3 regions of the Blautia producta genome follow, and region 1 is predicted to be linked to each of the others. Evidence: predicted binding sites of a transcription regulator. Region 1 holds the regulator's gene; each other region holds the start of a gene.
What was found. Region 1 encodes Rex, which represses fermentation and respiration genes when NADH is low (regulators of the CRP and FNR family bind a similar motif). Its sites were predicted from a motif close to ATTGTTAANTANTTAACAAT; they were not measured.

Region 2: a site for Rex is predicted at 3,804-3,823, ahead of BLCOC_RS16025 (acyl-CoA carboxylase subunit beta). Genes of this name have one in related genera too.
Region 3: a site for Rex is predicted at 2,073-2,092, ahead of BLCOC_RS14505 (glycerol dehydrogenase). Genes of this name have one in related genera too.

What each region holds. Positions count from the first base shown of each region.
Region 1 is NZ_CP136422.1:3,071,245-3,077,455, forward strand. Features, by position in the region: gene BLCOC_RS13620 (ABC transporter ATP-binding protein) at 1-740, shown strand, start outside; gene BLCOC_RS13625 (ABC transporter permease subunit) at 737-1,534, shown strand; gene BLCOC_RS13630 (ABC-F family ATP-binding cassette domain-containing protein) at 1,556-3,463, opposite strand; gene BLCOC_RS13635 (redox-sensing transcriptional repressor Rex) at 3,672-4,316, shown strand; gene BLCOC_RS13640 (NAD(P)H-hydrate dehydratase) at 4,388-5,890, shown strand; gene alr (alanine racemase) at 5,887-6,211, shown strand, end outside.
Region 2 is NZ_CP136422.1:3,556,756-3,562,966, reverse strand. Features, by position in the region: gene BLCOC_RS16050 (bifunctional anthranilate synthase component II/anthranilate phosphoribosyltransferase) at 1-155, shown strand, start outside; gene trpC (indole-3-glycerol phosphate synthase TrpC) at 172-969, shown strand; gene BLCOC_RS16040 (phosphoribosylanthranilate isomerase) at 959-1,594, shown strand; gene trpB (tryptophan synthase subunit beta) at 1,617-2,801, shown strand; gene trpA (tryptophan synthase subunit alpha) at 2,794-3,576, shown strand; gene BLCOC_RS16025 (acyl-CoA carboxylase subunit beta) at 3,996-5,432, shown strand; gene BLCOC_RS16020 (OadG family transporter subunit) at 5,447-6,211, shown strand, end outside.
Region 3 is NZ_CP136422.1:3,256,186-3,262,396, forward strand. Features, by position in the region: gene BLCOC_RS14500 (helix-turn-helix domain-containing protein) at 1-952, shown strand, start outside; gene BLCOC_RS14505 (glycerol dehydrogenase) at 958-2,055, opposite strand; gene BLCOC_RS14510 (FtsX-like permease family protein) at 2,174-4,213, opposite strand; gene BLCOC_RS14515 (ABC transporter ATP-binding protein) at 4,203-4,970, opposite strand; gene BLCOC_RS14520 (sensor histidine kinase) at 5,039-5,851, opposite strand; gene BLCOC_RS14525 (IS110 family RNA-guided transposase) at 6,117-6,211, shown strand, end outside.

The sequences.
Region 1 (6,211 bases):
AGCCTGACAGCGGCAGCCTGTCTATCCTGGATATGGATTGTTTTAAGGAGTCGGATAAGATCCAGACATCCCTTGGATATCTTCCCGGAGAGATTGCATTTATTGACTCCATGACAGGAATGGAATTTATCCGTTTTGTGGCAAAGATGAAGAAAATGAGAGATTTGGGCCGGGCTCAGGAACTAATGAAAATGTTTGAACTGAATCCCTCCGGCAAGCTGAAGAAAATGTCAAAAGGCATGAAGCAGAAGATAGGGATTGTCTGTGCATTCATGAATCCGCTGGCGAGCATCCTGATCCTGGATGAGCCCACCAGCGGACTGGACCCTTTGATGCAGAACCGGTTTGTAGAACTGATCCTTTCGGAGAAGAAAAAAGGAAAAACCATACTTATGTCTTCCCATATGTTTGAGGAGATTGAACGAACCTGTGACCGTGCCGCGATCATCCGTGACGGTCGCCTGGTTGCAGTGGAGGAGATAGAAAGATTAAAAGAGGGTAGGCAGAAAGTGATAGAGATCACTTTCCGGGAGCCGGCTATGGCGGAAGCGTTCGCTGGCGCATTTCCTGAGGCCTCTTATCAGGCAGGGGAAAAAGCAGTGACTGCCAAAGTGGGAAAAAATATTGATCTTTTCCTGAAAAAGGCCAGCGCGTATACGATCACAGATTTAGATGTGCGCACACAGAGTCTGGAAGAGTTTTTCATGCATTTTTACGGAGAGGAGGCAGCACGATCATGAATGCTACGTTATTTAAAAAAGAGATCAAATCAAACTGGCTGCTGCTCGTCATCTTTCTTGCAGTCCTCAGTGTCTATGGCAGTATGATCACTATGATGTTCAATCCTGAAATGGGAGACAGCCTGAAAATGATGGCTGACAGCATGCCGGATCTGTTCGCGGCATTTGGCATGGCTGATGTGGGCCAGACATTGCTGGAATTTGTATCGGGATACCTGTACGGAATGCTGTATGTGGCTTTCCCGGCGGTATTCATCATAATTCTCTCAAACAGACTGGCAGCAAGATACGTGGACAACGGCTCCATGGCTTACCTGTTGGCGGTACCTGCCAAACGCTGGAAGATCATGATGACACAGTGCGTTTTCATGCTGGTGTCCCTGCTTGTCATTGTCATTTATGTGACCTGCCTGGTATTGGTTGTCAGTGAAGTGCTTTTTCCAGGTGAAATGGAGACAGCGGCATTTATTCGGATCAATGTGGGCCTGCTGGGGATCCTTGTGTTTTTCGGAGGCGCATGTTTCTGCGCGTCCTGCTTCAGCAATGAGTCAAAAATCTCCTCCGCAGTTAGTACGGCAGTGGTGGTATATTCCATTCTCATACAGATGATATCACAGGTGGGGGATAAGTTCGAGAAAATAAAATATGCCACGCCTATGACCCTGTTTGACATTGAAGGACTCAGCGCAGGAGACGGGAAAGCGTGGATAATGTGCGGAATACTGTATATAGCGGGTATTCTCTTCATGGGGATCGGGATCGTACGGTTCAGCAAACGGGACCTGCCCTTATAACAAAAATGGGAGGAACTGGCACTATGCCAGCTCTTCCCATTTTTCATAAAGTTCTTCCAGTTTTTCCGCTATTTCCGCTTTTTCATTGGCAAGCCGGACACACTCTGCTACATTGACGGCAATTTCCGGCTTTTCCATCTCACATTCGATCTCTTTGTCTCTGCTTTCCAGGCGTTCGATGGCTTCCTCTGTCTTTTTCAGTTCATTTTCACGCTTTCTCTGACGTGCCTGTTCCTCTTTCTGCTGCTTCCAGTCCAATTTGGTGGCGGAGACGGCTTCTTCCGCCTGTTCCTCCGCCTCTTTCGGGGCATAGATGCGGGTCAGTTCTTCCCTTTTTTCCATATAGTAATCATAGTTGCCGATATAGTTTACCATGCTTTGGTTGGTCAGCTCCAGGATCCTGGTGGCAGTCCGGTTAATAAAATACCTGTCATGAGACACATACAGTACAGTTCCCGTGTAATTGCGGAGCGCCTCCTCCAAGATTTCTTTTGACAAAATGTCGAGGTGGTTAGTCGGCTCATCCAGGATCAAAAAGTTGGCTTCTGAGAGCATGAGCTTTGCCAGGGATACACGTCCCCGCTCACCGCCGCTCAGAGAGGATATCTTCTTAAATACATCATCTCCGGTAAAGAGAAACGCTGCCAGCAGATTGCGGATCTCTGTGTTGGTGAGCTTTGGAAAGTCATCAGAGATTTCCTCAAATATTGTTTTCTCCATATGCAGCACGTGATGTTCCTGGTCATAGTAGCCGATATGGACCTTGCTACCCAGATGAAAAACACCGGCATCAGCGGGAACCAGTTCATTTAAAATTTTAAGGATAGTGGTTTTTCCGGTTCCGTTGTTTCCGATGATGGCCACCCGCTCACCCCGCTTGATGGAAAAGTTCAGATCAGAGAACAGCGGGAGTGAGGGGAAAGATTTGGTGAGATGTTCCACGGCAAGCACATCTGTACCGCTCTCCACACGAGGTTTCAGATAAATGCGCATGGAGGCGTTCACCTCTGCGGGCTTTTCCAAAACATCGATCTTATCCAGCATTTTCTCCCGGCTCTCTGCCCGTCTGATGGACTTTTCCCGGTTGAACTGTTTCAGCTTGGCAATGACTTCTTCCTGATGTTTGATCTCCTGCTGTTGATTGAGATAGGCCTGATAAGCGTCCCTGCGAAGCTGTGCCTTTTTCTCGCTGTAGGCAGAATAATTCCCTGTAAAGGTGCTGACTTTCCCGTTGTCAATGTCAATGACCTTTGTCACGATCCTGTCCAGAAAATACCGGTCATGGGAGACGATCAGCACAGCTCCCGGATAGTTCAGCAGATAGGTCTCCAGCCAGGAGATAGAATCCATATCCAGATGGTTAGTAGGCTCGTCCAGAAGAATGATATCCGGCTTTGACAGGAGAAGACGACCTAGGGCAACCCGTGTTTTCTGTCCTCCCGACAGAGTGGAGATTTCTTTTTCAAAGTCACTTTCAGGAAAGCCAAGGCCTTTCAGAACCCCCACAAGTTCACTCTTATATGCGTAGCCGTTCTCCATTTCAAATTCATGGGTCAGACGGGAATAGGTCTCCATAAGGCGTTCCAGCTCTTCCCCGGAAGCGTGCTTCATCTGTTTTTCAATCTCTCTCATGTGAAGCTCCATATCCAGAATATGCTGTTTGACCTGGAGCAGAGAGTCATAGATGGTAAGGGCACTGTCCAGTTCCTGGTGCTGGGCCAGATAACCGATGGACTTGCCCCTTGATAAAATGATCTCGCCGCTGTCAGCAGGTATCTCCTGCATGATAATGCGCAGCATGGTGGATTTTCCGGCACCGTTGATGCCTACTAGGGCGGCTTTTTCGCGTTCTTCTATATGGAAGGAGGCATCATGGATCAAATTTATGCCCCCGAATGATTTTTCAATGTTTTGACATGCCAGTATCATTTTTTACGAGTCTCCTTTATCTTTAGGCTGTAACTGGCCGGATATCCGGTCAGTTACTTTAGGTTCACCCTTCCTATTATATCGGAAATTCAGAATTTGACAACAGATAAAAACAACAATAACTGGAATTGTATTTGACTTTATTTTAACAATTATATATAATATTCCTATATGAAACAGAAAATTTAGACATAAGGAGGGTAAAGTCGTGGACGAAAAATGCATATCAAAAGCAGTCATCAGAAGACTTCCCCGATATTACAGATATTTAGGAGAACTTTTGGAGGATGGAGTGGAGCGTATCTCCTCAAATGAGCTCAGCTCCAAAATGCGCGTGACAGCATCCCAGATTCGCCAGGACCTGAATAATTTCGGAGGGTTTGGGCAGCAGGGATACGGATATAATGTACAGTACCTGTACACAGAGATCGGTAAGATCCTGGGGCTTGACCGGACTCACAACATGATCATCATAGGGGCCGGTAATCTGGGACAGGCACTTGCAAATTACGTACAGTTTGAAAAGCGCGGGTTTAAAGTGGTAGGCATTTTTGATGTGAATCCGGTTCTGAAAGGCATCTCCATCCGTGGGAATGAAATCCTTATGATGGATGAGCTTCCCCAGTATCTGAAGGATAATGATGTTCAGATAGCAGCGCTTACTCTGCCGAAGAACAACGCAGAGGAGACAGCTAATCTACTGGTAGAAAACGGAATCAAGGCCATCTGGAATTTCGCACATCTGGATCTGGAGGTTCCGGAGGATGTCATTGTGGAAAATGTACACCTCTCTGAAAGCCTCATGCGATTGTCTTATAATCTGAATTGTTATGTGACGGAACATAAAAAGTAAGAAAGGGCTGCTGCGGAACTTTTGCGGCGGCCTTTTGCTCTGTAATACGCAAAAAGAGAGGAGTGTATGACATGAAACAAATCGTAACCGGCGGACAGATGAAGCTATTGGACAGTTACACCATTGAAAAAATGGGGATTCCGTCTCTGGTACTCATGGAGCGGGCTGCCCTGAGTGTCTGTCAGGCGCTTCGGGAGGAAGAATTTCCCCTGGAAAAAGTTTTGGTCCTCTGCGGTACCGGCAATAACGGCGCGGATGGCGTGGCAGTGGCACGGATGCTTCATGCGGCAGGGGTTTCCGTTGATATCTGTATACTTGGGAAAAAGGATCATTATACAGAAGAAATGAGAAAACAAGTGGATATTGCAGAAAATTATCACATATCCTTTGTCAAGAATGCCGTACCTGTTGAATATACTACTATAGTAGATGCTGTCTTTGGCGTAGGCCTGTCCAGAGAAGTGGGCGGGGTTTACAGAGACACCATCGAAGCTCTGAACCGGTCAGATGCCAAGGTCATGGCAGTGGATATTCCCTCCGGAATCAGTGCAGACACGGGAAAAGTGCTGGGCTGCGCAGTGAAAGCTGATGTGACCGTAACCTTTGCCTATGAGAAAGCAGGCCTTTTATTTTATCCGGGTGCTTCTTACGCGAGAAAGATAAAAACAGCCGATATCGGGATCTATATGCCGCCTCAGAATGATTTTGAACTGTCCATCCAAAGTTGTGAGGATAAGGATTTGTTCCGGATCCCCGTCAGAAAGCCGGATGGGAATAAGGGAACCTTCGGAAAGATATTCCTGGCTGCCGGAAGCCGTGATATCAGCGGTGCGGCATACCTCTCTGCCTGTGCAGCACTCAGGACAGGCGCGGGTATGATCAAGGTACATACCAGGCAGGAAAACAGACAGGCACTGACCACAATGCTGCCGGAGGCCATGTACAGTTTCTATGATGATGAGGAGATAGAAAAAGAACAGATCCTGGAAGGACTTGCCTGGGCTGATGTCATCGGAGTGGGGCCTGGAATGGGCACGGGACAGCAGGCGGAAGATATCCTGTACACCATTTTGGCAGAGGGCAGAAAACCTTTGCTCATCGATGCTGACGGTCTGAATCTTTTAGCGGGCAGAATGGAGGTGCTGGCCCAGTATCCGGCACCGGTCATTGTGACACCGCATCTTGGGGAGTTTAGCAGGATTTCAGGAGTGTCAGTGGAGGAGTGGAAGGAAGCCCCTCTTTATCTTACAAAGCGCTTTGCCCATAAATACCATCTGACCGTTGTGTGTAAAGATTCGCGAACGGTCATTTCCGACGGCAGTGAAGAGATCTTTATAAACACCTCCGGCAACAGCGGTATGGCAACAGCAGGAAGCGGGGATGTACTCTCGGGAATCCTTATGGGACTTCTCGCCCAAGGACTTTCCGCCATAGATGCGGCGTCTTTGGGGGTCTATTTTCACGGCGCTGCGGGAGATATGGCTGCTGCCCAAAAGGGAGAATACAGCATGATAGCCGGTGATATCATTACACAGACAGCGGAAATCTTGAAGAAAAGAGGAGCAGTTTTATGAATACACCAAGCAGGATCTACGTCTCCGTAGATTTGGATGCGGTTTCCTATAATCTGGAAAGTATGAAGAGAAATATCCATAAAGATACCAAGATCATAGCAGTGCTGAAAGCGGACGGTTATGGACACGGAGCGCTTCCCATTGCGGAGCATATAGAGCCGCTTCCCTATATTTGGGGATTTGCTGTAGCCTGTGTGGAAGAGGGCGCTGCGCTCAGAAAAGGGGGTATCAAAAAACCGATTCTGATTCTGGGATATACCTTTAAGGAAGACTATGAGACGATCATCGAAAATGATTTCCGGCCTACTGTTTTTACAGGGA
Region 2 (6,211 bases), 490 kb from region 1:
GCGATGTGGTGCTTTTAAATGCGGGTATGAGTCTCTATCTGGGGATTGACGGCATCACATTGCAGGAGGGCATTGATATGGCCCGGGATCTGATAGAGAGCAAAAAGGCACAGGCAAAATTTGATGAATTTGTAAAGGCCACAAGAGAACAGTAAAGGAGGAGACTGAAAAATGATACTGGAACAGATAGCGAGAGACACAGAGATCCGGGTGACCCAGCAGAAAAAGAAAGTCCCTCTCGGAACCCTGAAAAAAGCGGCATACCAAATGGAGACAGATACAGGATTCCCCTTTGAAAAAGCCCTGGCAAAGGAGGGACTCAGCTTCATATGTGAGGTAAAAAAAGCCTCCCCTTCAAAAGGGATCATCGCAGAAGATTTTCCGTATCTGGATATCGCAAAGGAATACGAAGCGGCGGGGGCAGATGCTGTCTCCTGTCTGACTGAGCCGAAATATTTTCTGGGAGCTGACAGCTATCTGAAGGAGATTGCGGAAAATGTGAAGATTCCGGTTCTCAGGAAAGATTTTGTGGTGGAAGAGTATCAGATATATGAGGCAAAGGCTCTGGGTGCCAGCGCTGTGCTGCTGATCTGTGCGCTCATCGAGCCGGTGCTTCTGAAACGATATATTCAGGTGTGCGACACTTTGGGCATTTCCGCTTTGGTGGAAGCCCATGACGAGAAAGAAATTTCACATGCCGTGTGGGCGGGAGCCAGAGTCATCGGCGTGAATAACCGCAATCTGAAGGATTTCAGCGTGGATGTGGGAAATAGCACAAGGCTTCGCGCTCTGGCGCCGAAAGAGATCCTGTTCGTGGCAGAGAGCGGTATAAAAGGTCCCGAGGACATTGCGCGCTTAAAGGAAAATGAAGTGAATGCTGTGCTGATCGGTGAGACACTGATGAAGAGCAGGGATAAGAAAAAAATGCTTTCTTACCTAAAAGGAGAGGATACATCCAATGAGCAGTAAAGTAAAGATCTGCGGCCTTAGGCGTCCTGAGGACATAGAGACAGCCAACCTGTACCGTCCGGATTTTATCGGGTTTGTCTTTGCGAACAGCAGCCGGCGGATCACGGAAGAACAGGCAGAGTGCTTAAGGGCAGGACTGGCGGATGGAATCCTGGCGGCAGGCGTATTTGTAAACGCTCCGGTCCGGGAGGCAGCACGGATCGCTGAAAAGGGGATCATAGATATCATTCAGCTTCACGGAGATGAGGATGAAGCCTATATCCGCAGTCTGAAGACATTTACTAAGAAACCGGTGATAAAAGCAGTCCGCGTACAGAGCCGGGAGCAGATCCTGGAAGCGGAGAAGTTGCCCTGCGAGTATCTGCTCCTTGACACCTATACAAAGGGACAGTACGGAGGAAGCGGAAAAGGATTTGACCTGTCGCTCATTCCAAGGCTTGCCAGACCATTTTTTCTGGCCGGAGGCCTGAGTGCCGAAAATGTGCAGAGTGCTCTTGAAAGTAGCGGTGCATTTGCAGCAGATGTCAGCAGCGCAGTGGAGACAGAGGGATATAAAGACAGGGACAAGGTCAGGGAATTTATCCGGGCGGTCCGGGAACAGGATTCGGACACGAAAAACCATTGATTATAAAGAAGAGGATGAAAATATGAGCAAAGGAAGATTTGGCAATTACGGAGGACAGTACATTCCGGAGACACTGATGAACGCAGTGCAGGAGCTGGAGGAAGCCTATGAGAAATACAGCAGGGACCCGGAATTTAACAGGGAGCTGGACGATTTGCTGAAAAATTATGCGGGCCGCCCTTCTCTGCTGTACTATGCCGAGAAGATGACAAAGGATCTGGGAGGCGCGAAGATCTACCTGAAGAGAGAGGATTTGAACCATACCGGTTCCCATAAGATCAACAATGTTCTGGGACAGGTGCTCCTTGCGAAGAAGATGGGCAAGACGAGAGTTATCGCTGAGACGGGAGCGGGACAGCACGGTGTGGCCACAGCTACGGCAGCAGCCCTTATGGGGATGGAATGTGAAGTCTTCATGGGACGTGAGGACACAGACCGCCAGGCACTGAACGTATACCGCATGGAACTGCTGGGGGCAAAGGTTCACCCTGTGGACAGCGGAACAGCCACTTTGAAGGATGCTGTAAATGAGACCATGAGAGAGTGGACCAGAAGGATGGACGATACCCTTTATGTGTTGGGTTCTGTCATGGGTCCCCACCCCTTCCCTATGATCGTTCGTGATTTCCAGAAGATCATCGGAAAGGAGATCAAAGAACAGCTTCAGGAAAGAGAAGGCAGACTTCCGGATGCTGTGATCGCCTGTGTAGGCGGCGGCAGCAACGCCATGGGAGCGTTTTATGAATTCATCAAGGATGAGCAGGTGCAGCTCATCGGATGTGAAGCGGCAGGGCTTGGTGTGGATACGGAAAAACATGCGGCAACCATCGCAAAAGGAACAGAGGGAGTTTTCCATGGTATGAAATCCCTGTTCTGCCAGGATGAGTACGGACAGATCGCTCCAGTATACTCCATTTCCGCAGGACTGGATTACCCGGGTATCGGGCCGGAACATGCCAATCTGAACAAGACGGGAAGGGCCAAATATGTGCCGATCACAGACGCCGAAGCGGTGGAGGCATTTGAATACCTCTCCAAGACAGAGGGAATCATACCGGCTATCGAAAGCGCCCACGCAGTGGCATATGCCAGGAAACTGGCTCCGACCATGGATAAGGATAAGATCATAGTGGTAAATATTTCCGGCAGAGGCGACAAGGACGTGGCTGCCATTGCACGATACAGAGGAGTGGAAATTTATGAGTAAAATATATCAGGCATTTGAAAACAAAAAGGCATTTATTCCGTTTATCACAGGCGGTGACCCTACGCTTGATGTGACAGAGCAGCTTTTGTACGCCATGGAGGAGGCAGGAGCTGATCTGATAGAGATCGGCATCCCTTTTTCTGACCCTACAGCAGAAGGACCGGTGATCCAGGAGGCAAATGAGAGAGCCTTAAAAGCGGGATGCACCACTGACAAATTGTTTGACATGATAAAAAGGGCGAGACAGAAGGTCACAGTGCCGATCGTGTTTCTTACCTATGTGAATCCTATTTTTACATATGGCAAGGAGCGCTTCATGAAAAAATGTGTGGAGTGCGGCGTGGACGGTATCATCGTTCCGGATATGCCCTATGAAGAAAAACAGGAGCTGGCGCCTGCGTGTGATGCCTATGGCATTGACATCATTCCTCTTATAGCACCCACTTCAAATGCCCGCATCACCATGATCGCAAAGGAGGCAAAGGGATATATCTACTGTGTCTCTTCTCTGGGAGTGACCGGTGTGAGAAGTGAGATCAAGACGGACATCGGCGCCATGGTAGAGCTGGTGCGCCGGGCCACAGATGTGCCCTGCGCCGTGGGCTTCGGCATTTCCACACCGGAACAGGCATACGCCATGGCAAAGGTTTCAGACGGAGCCATTGTAGGCTCTGCAATTGTTAAAATTGTGGCAAAATATGGAAAGGACTGTGTGCCCTATGTGGCGGAGTATGTAAAAGAAATGAAAGCTGCCGTGGACCGGGCAAACAACTGAGAACAGCGGAGGATGGAAAATTCCATCCTCCTTTTTTGCGTAAAGCCCCGCATTTCCAGACCCTGCCTGCGTAACCATGCAGATCAGCGCGGTAAATACACGGATATGGGGGATCAGATCTGTATGGCGCCGGCTGCTTTGGGATTTTGCCGGGTATGGTGCAGTATCTCCCCGGGGAAAACGCCTTGCGGGATAATGCCCCGTAAATAGTAACAAAAATATTCATAATAATTAAATATTTCACAAATTTTTGTTGAAAAATCCCCGGAAACAAGGTACAATTAAAATCGGCAGAAATTGGTTTTGTCTTTTAATTCAACAAAGTAAAACCAGGAGGCGATTTCTGCATGAAAACCGGATTATCACGCAGATTTTTCGTGCAGAATCCAGGTAAATAATAAAAAATGGAGGGCTGATAAATGAGTAATACAGCACAAAGCTTGGCAAGTAAAAGAATTGCTTCTTTACTTGATGAGAACAGTTTTGTTGAGATCGGCAGCTGTGTCACAGCAAGAAACACAGATTTCAACTTATCTGAAAAGGAAACACCGTCAGACGGTGTCATCACCGGTTATGGTGTCATCGACGGCAGCCTGGTGTATGTGTACAGCCAGGACGCTTCCGTTCTGAACGGAACCATTGGTGAAATGCATGCCAAAAAGATTGTCAGACTTTACGATCTGGCAATGAAGACAGGCGCTCCGGTTATCGGACTTGTGGACTGCGCAGGCTTAAGACTGCAGGAAGCCACAGATGCGCTGAACGCTTTTGGCGAGATTTATACCAAACAGGTTATGGCATCAGGTGTGATCCCGCAGATCACAGGTATTTTTGGAACCTGCGGCGGCGGCCTTGCAATTGTTCCGGCTCTTACCGATTTCACCTTCATGGAAGAGAAGAGCGGTAAACTGTTTGTAAACTCCCCCAACGCTTTAGAGGGAAATGAAATTTCCAAATGTGATACTTCCAGTGCAAAATACCAGAGTGAAGAGGCTGGTCTGGTAGATGTTCTGGGAAGTGAAGATGAAATCCTTGCGCAGATGAGACAGCTGGTATCCATGCTGCCTTCCAACTACGAAGATAATTCTTCCTACGAAGACTGCGCAGATGACTTAAACCGTGTTTGCCCGGAACTGGAAAATTGTGTGGGTGATACCGCCATTGCACTTTCCCAGATCGCGGACAACAATGAGTTCTTTGAAGTGAAAGCTGCATACGCAAAAGATATGGTGACCGGATTCATCCGTCTGAACGGTGCTGTTGTGGGCTGTGTTGCCAACAGAAGCGAAGTTTACAACGATGAAGGGGAGAAGACAGAGTCCTTTGACAATGTACTCTCTGCAAGAGGATGTAAAAAAGCAGCGGATTTCGTGAAATTCTGTGATGCTTTTGAAATCCCGGTTCTGTCTCTGACAAATGTAAAAGGCTATAAAGCAACAAAATGCTCTGAAGCCAACATTGCCAAGGCAGCCGCACAGCTTACTTACGCATTTACAAATGCAACCGTACCGAAGGTGAACATCGTGATCGGTGAGGCATTCGGCAGTGCATATCTGGCAATGAACAGCAAATCCACAGGAGCAGACATGGTATTCGCATGGCCGGGTGCTCAGATCGGTATGATGGACGCACGTCTTGCTGCGAAGATCATGTATGCAGACAGCGATGCTGCAACGATCAATGAAAAAGCTGCTGAATATGCTGACTTACAGTCAAGTGCCCTGTCTGCTGCCAAGAGAGGCTATGTGGATTCCATCATTGAGGCAGAAGATACAAGAAAATATGTGATTGGTGCTTTTGAAATGTTATTCACAAAGAGAGAAGATCGTCCAAGCAAGAAACACGGCACGGTTTAGGTGAGGTGAATCATATGAAGCAGACATGGAAAAAATTAATTGGTTTAATCCTGATCGGAGTATGCGCTCTGGCTATGACAGCCTGCGGCAGCAGCAAAGACTCCACAGGCGGTTTAAAAAAGCTGGATGATGCAACCGTTGACTCTCTTGTGGAGAGCTTTGGCGGCGTTGTCGGCAACATTGCTGATCTGAACGAGGAGTCTATTGCGGGTCTCATGGAAGGCGATGACGCATTCAGTGCTTCCGCTGCAATTGCGTGGGACGGTGCCAGCGAAGATCTGGGCGCATATGTGGAGACATCCAAAGGCGATGTGGAGATCAAAGACGGAAATTATATCCTGACACTGGCATGTAAGTTTGAGAACCGTGACGCAGACTGCGTCTTTACATTGGATAAAAACGGCAATCCTCTCAATGTGACCATTGACCCCAAATATTCAATGGGTGAAAAAATGGCACAGGCAGGACAGAATACACTTCTGGGTATAGGAACTGTTTTTGTTATGCTGGTCTTCCTGTGTTTTGTTATTTCCTTAATGAAATACATTCCGGGATTTGTAGCGTCCTTTGACAAGAAGAAAACTGCTCCGGAAGAAATTCAAGTTCCGGCTGCTCCTGCTGCTAAAGCTATACCGGAGGCAGCAGAGGAAGAGGTTGTGGATGACGGCGAGCTGATAGCAGTCATTGCGGCAGCAATCGCAGCATCTGAAAATACATCTACAGACAGTTTTGTAGTTCGTTCCATCAGAAAATCAACAAAAAGAAATTGGCAGAGAGCC
Region 3 (6,211 bases), 180 kb from region 1:
AAAATTCAAGACGCCGGTGCGGCTGCTTCACTGTCAAAAACAGCCTGGTTTTGATGACAACTTTTTAGATACTGTGCCATTCTGCGATTTTTCAGATTTGGCGGGGAATCTTCTTCTTATGCATAATCTTTTCTGGGAACAGACTTTGAATGAAAGGGATTTGATCTTATTTAACTGTATAGACAGATCACTGGATATGGAGATCCAGAGACATTTTTCAGATTTGCTGTTTGAGAATCAGGAGGCCTCTCTTGGACATAACCCTTATGACCAGGAGCTGCGGGAATTCTCCAGTATTGAAAACGGGGACGTAAAACAGTTGGAGAAAAGCTGGGCAGAGGACTATACGGGAAATATCGGTGTTCTGGCAAAGGACAGGCTCCGCAGTTGGAAAAACGTGGGAATCGTAGTCATTACCCTGGCAAGCCGTGCAGCGATACGGGGCGGTATCCTTCCGGAGATTTCTTTTTCCCTCAGTGACATTTATATCAATAAAGTGGAGGAGGCCTCTGATCTGGCATCTATCACCCATCTGCTGCGGCAGGCTGAATACCAGTACACCAATATGGTGAGAGAACAGAAGGAACAGCAAAGGGGCATGGGTCACAGAGAAAAGAATCCCCATGTCCGGCTCTGTAAGGATTATATTTTTTCCCATCTTCACGACAGGATCACCACACAGGAAATAGCCGGCTTTCTTGGTATGAACGCCAGCTATCTCTCTGAGTTATTTCATCAATGTGAGGGAATCTCTATCAAAAATTTTATCCTGCGCGAGAAGATCGGCCTGGCTAAAAATATGCTGACCTATTCAGGATATTCCTATATCGAAATTGCCGCGTATCTGGGTTTTTCCTCCCAGAGTCATCTGGGAAAGCAGTTTAAAAAGCTGACCGGTTACACCCTCAGCGAATATCGGAATACCTACGGTATCCGGCAGTTTACACCGTAATCCATTTATTCTCCCAGAAAATAGCGGCCATAGGCATCTGCCGCCAAAATCGCAGAGGAAACCGTCTCAGGCGTCACCTCAAAAGGCATGTTGTGGAGCGTATCATTCTCTGCGCAGGCTGCTTTTGCCACTGCCATAACCTTTTCCGGGGTAATCTCTTTGACCCCCAGCTCTTTCAGGGTAACCGGCAGACCTACTTCGATACAGAAATCAATGATCGCCTCCAGCTCCTCTGCAGGTATATTTTCCAGAACAAGCTGAGTGATGGTTCCAAAAGCCACCTTCTCTCCGTGATACATGGAGTGGCATTCCTCCAATACCGTAAATCCATTGTGAATGGCATGTGCACCTGCAAGTCCGCCGCTCTCAAAACCAATACCGGACAGCAGCGTATTGGCCTCAATGACTTTTTCCACTGCCTCTGTGCAGGCACCTGCCTCCAGAGCGATTTTAGCCTTTACACCTTCCTCCATCAGGGTATCAAAGCATAATTTTGCAAGGGCCATAGCCGCGCTGGTGGATTTACCGTTTACACATGTCTGCGCATCGCTTGCCGCACAGGCACGGGCCTCAAAATATGTAGCCAAGGCATCTCCCATGCCGGCCACTGTCAGTCGTACCGGGGATTTCGTGATGACCTCTGTATCCATCAACACCATGTCTGGGTTCCTGGGCAAAAACAGGTATTCTTCAAAAACGCCTTCATCGGTATAGATAACCGACAGTGCACTGCATGGCGCATCTGTGGAGGCAATGGTCGGACAAATGATAACCGGTGTATCCTCATAATATGCAGCAGCTTTGGCAGTATCGAATATTTTTCCTCCGCCGATACCGATAACCAGGTCACAACCCTTTTCTTTCATAATATCTTTCAGACGGTTGATCTCATTCTTAGAGCATTCCCCATTAAAATAGTCGAAATGCAGGGTACAGCCAGTTTCTGCAAAACTCTTTTCGATTTCTGCACCGATTCTTTTATAGCCACCCTTGCTGATCAATACCAGCGCATTTTTTCCAAGACCTTCCGCATATGTGCCAAGCTTTTTCAGTTCTCCGGCACCCTGCACATATTTTCCGGGGCTGCTTAATATTTTTGCCATATCTCTCATACCTCCTGTTTGTCTTTAATTTAACATACTACTGTCTTATTATAACTTTTTCCTGTTTACATTACAATCTTTTCTTTTATGACCTTGGCAGCCTGCCGGTTTTTCTTATCTATTTTTTGTCTTTTAAGATAAAGTCACGCAGATGATACTGCCTGGTGCCTTTCAGGACATTCTTCTGGTACTGCAGGCAGGTGATGAGCAGGTAGCACCCGTACACTGCCAAAAAGGCCACTGCTGCTGCGCCGAATGAACCAAACAACATACGGCGCTGTATCGGAAAGGCGATGCCGATACCGGCCATATAAAGAAACAGAAAAAACAGGGGAAGTACCATGGGCAGAAAGAAGTATACCGCGCTCTGTCTTGCGGTAAGCCTTCTGATCTCACTGTCTGTAGTTCCCATCCTTCTGAGCTGGTCATACTGGGAGTGGTATTTTTTACTGCTGCTCAAAAGCTGCACTGCCAGGATCGCAGCACAGATGAAGATACAGATAAATGCAGCGTAGCAGCAGATAAAAGCTGTCATCATATAGATAGACTGCAGCTCCTGCTTCTGTCCCTTATAGGTATACGCCAGAACAAAACTGGGACCGTCGGGACCTGCCGTCTTCTCTATGGTTTTCTGAAGCGCTTCCTGATAATCCGTATTCTCCCGGTCTTTTACCATAGCTGCATAACATCCCCGTCCCTGTGTCAGCAAAGCACATGCGGCATCCGGCAGAACAAGGATGGTTTTCGTGCCGAATCCGCTCTCGTTCATACTATCCTGCGCAAAAGGCCCTTCCAGCACTTTACTCAGGCGGTATGTTCTGCCCCCTGTGACAAGGGCACGCTTCCCTTTCTCCAGCTTCTTTCTGTAATAGGCCTCCTGGGTCTGAACAGCGTACTCGTCATCCGATAGGGAAATCGGCGCTTTTCCCAGAAAACCTCTCAGTTTATTGTAATCTGATACTTTCATACAGAGGTCCATATTGCTCTCTGCTGCCCAGTCCTCAAATCCCTCCACTTCCTCCTGCTTGCGGTCAAGCATTTCCACCAGGATGGTGCTGTCCTCAAGCTGATAAATATCATAGGCCAGATCTTCTTTGATCTTGCTGTGTTTCTCCACAAAACTCCGGCATGCCTCTGCGTCCAGTCTGCCGTAATGCTGTGAGACTTCCACATCAAAGGGGACTTTTTTCTGCAGTGCATCCTCATAGGCATTTGCCATAAAAGACGCGCCTCCGAGTCCCATGAAGGTAAGCAGAAGCAGAATGGATATGACCCCCATCTGTCTGCCGTTGGTATTCAGACGGGCGGTGAGCTGGCGGTAAAAGAAGATGTTGAGATGATGCAGTCTCCTTCTGCTCTTTTTATAATGCTTCAGTATCCCTTGGGCAAGCTGCCTGTAAAAAAGCATAAGGCTTACTCCCTGTAGAATAACACCTGCTGCCATGAGAAGCATGTTGGCAAATCCTGCGAATGCGTCAATCCTCACCGTCAGCGCCACATACAGGCAGAGAAGTCCCAGTATGCCCAAAAGAACGGCTCCTGCCATTTTTAATGTGATATTTTTCTGGCTTTTTGAAGCCCCGGTTTCATTTTGCCTGCTGTAATCCATCAGTTCCCTGATCTTCACTTTTTTAAGGATCCGGTTCTGCCTGAACAGGCTGAATGCAAACATAAAGAAAAAGCACAGAACCGTCAGAAAAATGGCTGGGACCTGAAAGGACAGATCCATATAATAGGCCTTGTCAAACATTTTAAAGATCACCTGGCTGAGCGCCAGATAAAAGACGTTTCCCAGCAAAATCCCTGCTGCCAGTGCCGCACTTCCGATGATGAGCTGTTCAATAAGAAACAGACGGCTCATGGCCGGCCGCTCCATTCCCATGGTCATATAGCAGGCAAATTCCCGACTCCTCTGTTCAAAGATAAAATGTGTGATATAAGAGATCAGCCATCCCAGGATCAATACCACCATAACTGTCACACATATGAGGATGGACATCATAGGCCGCATCAGCTTGCTGAAGGAATTGATGGCATCGGAAAACAGCAGGGAGTTGTAGGCGAAGATCATGGTAATACTCAGGACAAGGGTCAGCACATAGACGGCGTAATCCCCCATACTCCGTTTTACATTTCGTAAAGCCAGCTTAGCGTACATGGGCAACATCACCGCCTAACATGGACATCACATCCAGAATCTCCTGGAAGAATGTTTTTCTTTCTTTTTTCCCTTTCCGCATCTCCGTAAAAATACGCCCGTCCCGAAGGAAAAGGATCCTGCTGCAGTGACTGGCTGTAAAGGCATCGTGGGTAACCATCAGGATGGTGATCCCCATTTCCCGGTTCAGGTCATCCATGGTTTCCAAAAGCCTGGCGCTGGACGCGGAATCCAAAGCTCCGGTGGGTTCATCCGCCAGCAGCAGGCGAGGTTCATTGACCAAAGCTCTGGCACAGGCACAGCGCTGCTTCTGTCCCCCGGAAACCTCTAACGGAAATTTATTCAATTGATCCAGGATTCCCAGTCTGCCTGCAACGGCCTTTACTTTCTTTCGGATCTCCTCCTTCGGTGCCCGGCGTATGGTCAGAGCCAGTTCTATATTCTCCCCCAAAGTCAGGGTATCCAAAAGATTATATTCCTGGAATACAAATCCCAGGTTTTCACTTCTGAAATGCGCGATCTCCCGCTCTGACAGCTTTGTGATATCTTTTTTGTCCAACAGGATCCGTCCGCCGGTTGGCTCATCCAGTGTAGAGATACACTGGAGCATTGTGGTTTTGCCGGAACCGCTGGCACCCATGATACCCACGAACTCGCCGGACTCCACAGTAAAACAGACATCGTCCAATGCCTTTGTCACATTTGCGTTCTCTCCATAATATTTGGAGACATGTTCAATACTCAGTAATGGTTCCATACTTATCACCTCGGGTACAGGGTATCATATCTGCCCTTTTCAATGTATCTCACATTCTTGCAAAAATCTTACTTTTCCGTAAGAATCTGCAGGCAGATGGTGAACCGGGTATAAACGCCCTCCTCAGAGCAGACCCCCAGATCGGTCCCGAGCCTGTCACATATTTTCTTGCACAGGTACAGACCCATGCCGGTAGAACGGTGGTTTTCCCTGCCGTTTTTTCCTGTAAAACCCTTCTCGAAAACCCTTGGCAGATCCTCCGAAGAGATGCCGCGACCATTATCCTGAATGTGAAGCAGCAGCTTATCTTCCCCCGGAGTCTGCCAGAAAAAGGTTATTTTGGGAGTCACTCCCACTCTTTTGTAGGTGACCGCATTGTAAATGATCTGGTTCAAAACGAACAAAAGTGCTTTCTCATCCGCATAAACTCCGGGTATAGTCTCCGGAATATCCAGGGCAACCTGATTTTGTATCAGGAGCTGCTTATTCATAGAAAGACATTCCCTGATAACATTCCCTGTATTTACCTTCTGTATCAGAAAGTCCGAGTGGGGGCTTTCGCTTCGTCCAAAATACAGGATCTGTTCTGAGAGATGGTTCATTTTTTCAAGTTCCAGAAGAACGGCTCTGTTATCCTGCGTCTTTTCTCTTCCCGCAATGAGAGAGATGACGGAAATAGGCTGCTTCATATCATGTACATAGCTTTCCAGAAGCTCCCGGTATTCCCGCTGCAGTCTTCCCGCTTCCTCGGTCTCCTCCAGCATGGATCTGGTGCACTCCTTCATCAGACAGTAATATCCTGCCTCTTCCCAGGTATCTGCGCCTTTCCACACCTGTGGAAAGAGATACTTTTTATCCAGACTCTCCATAAGAACAGCCATTTTATGAAAATACTTCCTACTATTATATAAAGTCATAGTCTTTCTTTACCTTTTCTACAGGTTTGACTATGCTATTTTAAGATACTGTGGATTGGTTATCACCTCCTACCACTTGATGGTTTAAAAAAGGCTCCAACCACAGTCTCTTTGTTTATTTGTTAATCAGTTAGTTACCGCATGACGGTTTATCAAGAAGTAGGTTACGATTGCAAGGAGCCCTGTGGATCTTAAGACAGTATCAATACTTTATATCAGGAGGTCCTATATGATTTACGTAGGAATTGATGTCGCAAAAGATAAGCATGATTGCTTTATCACAAACTCTGATGGCGAAGTCCTTTTCAAGGCTTTTACCATCAA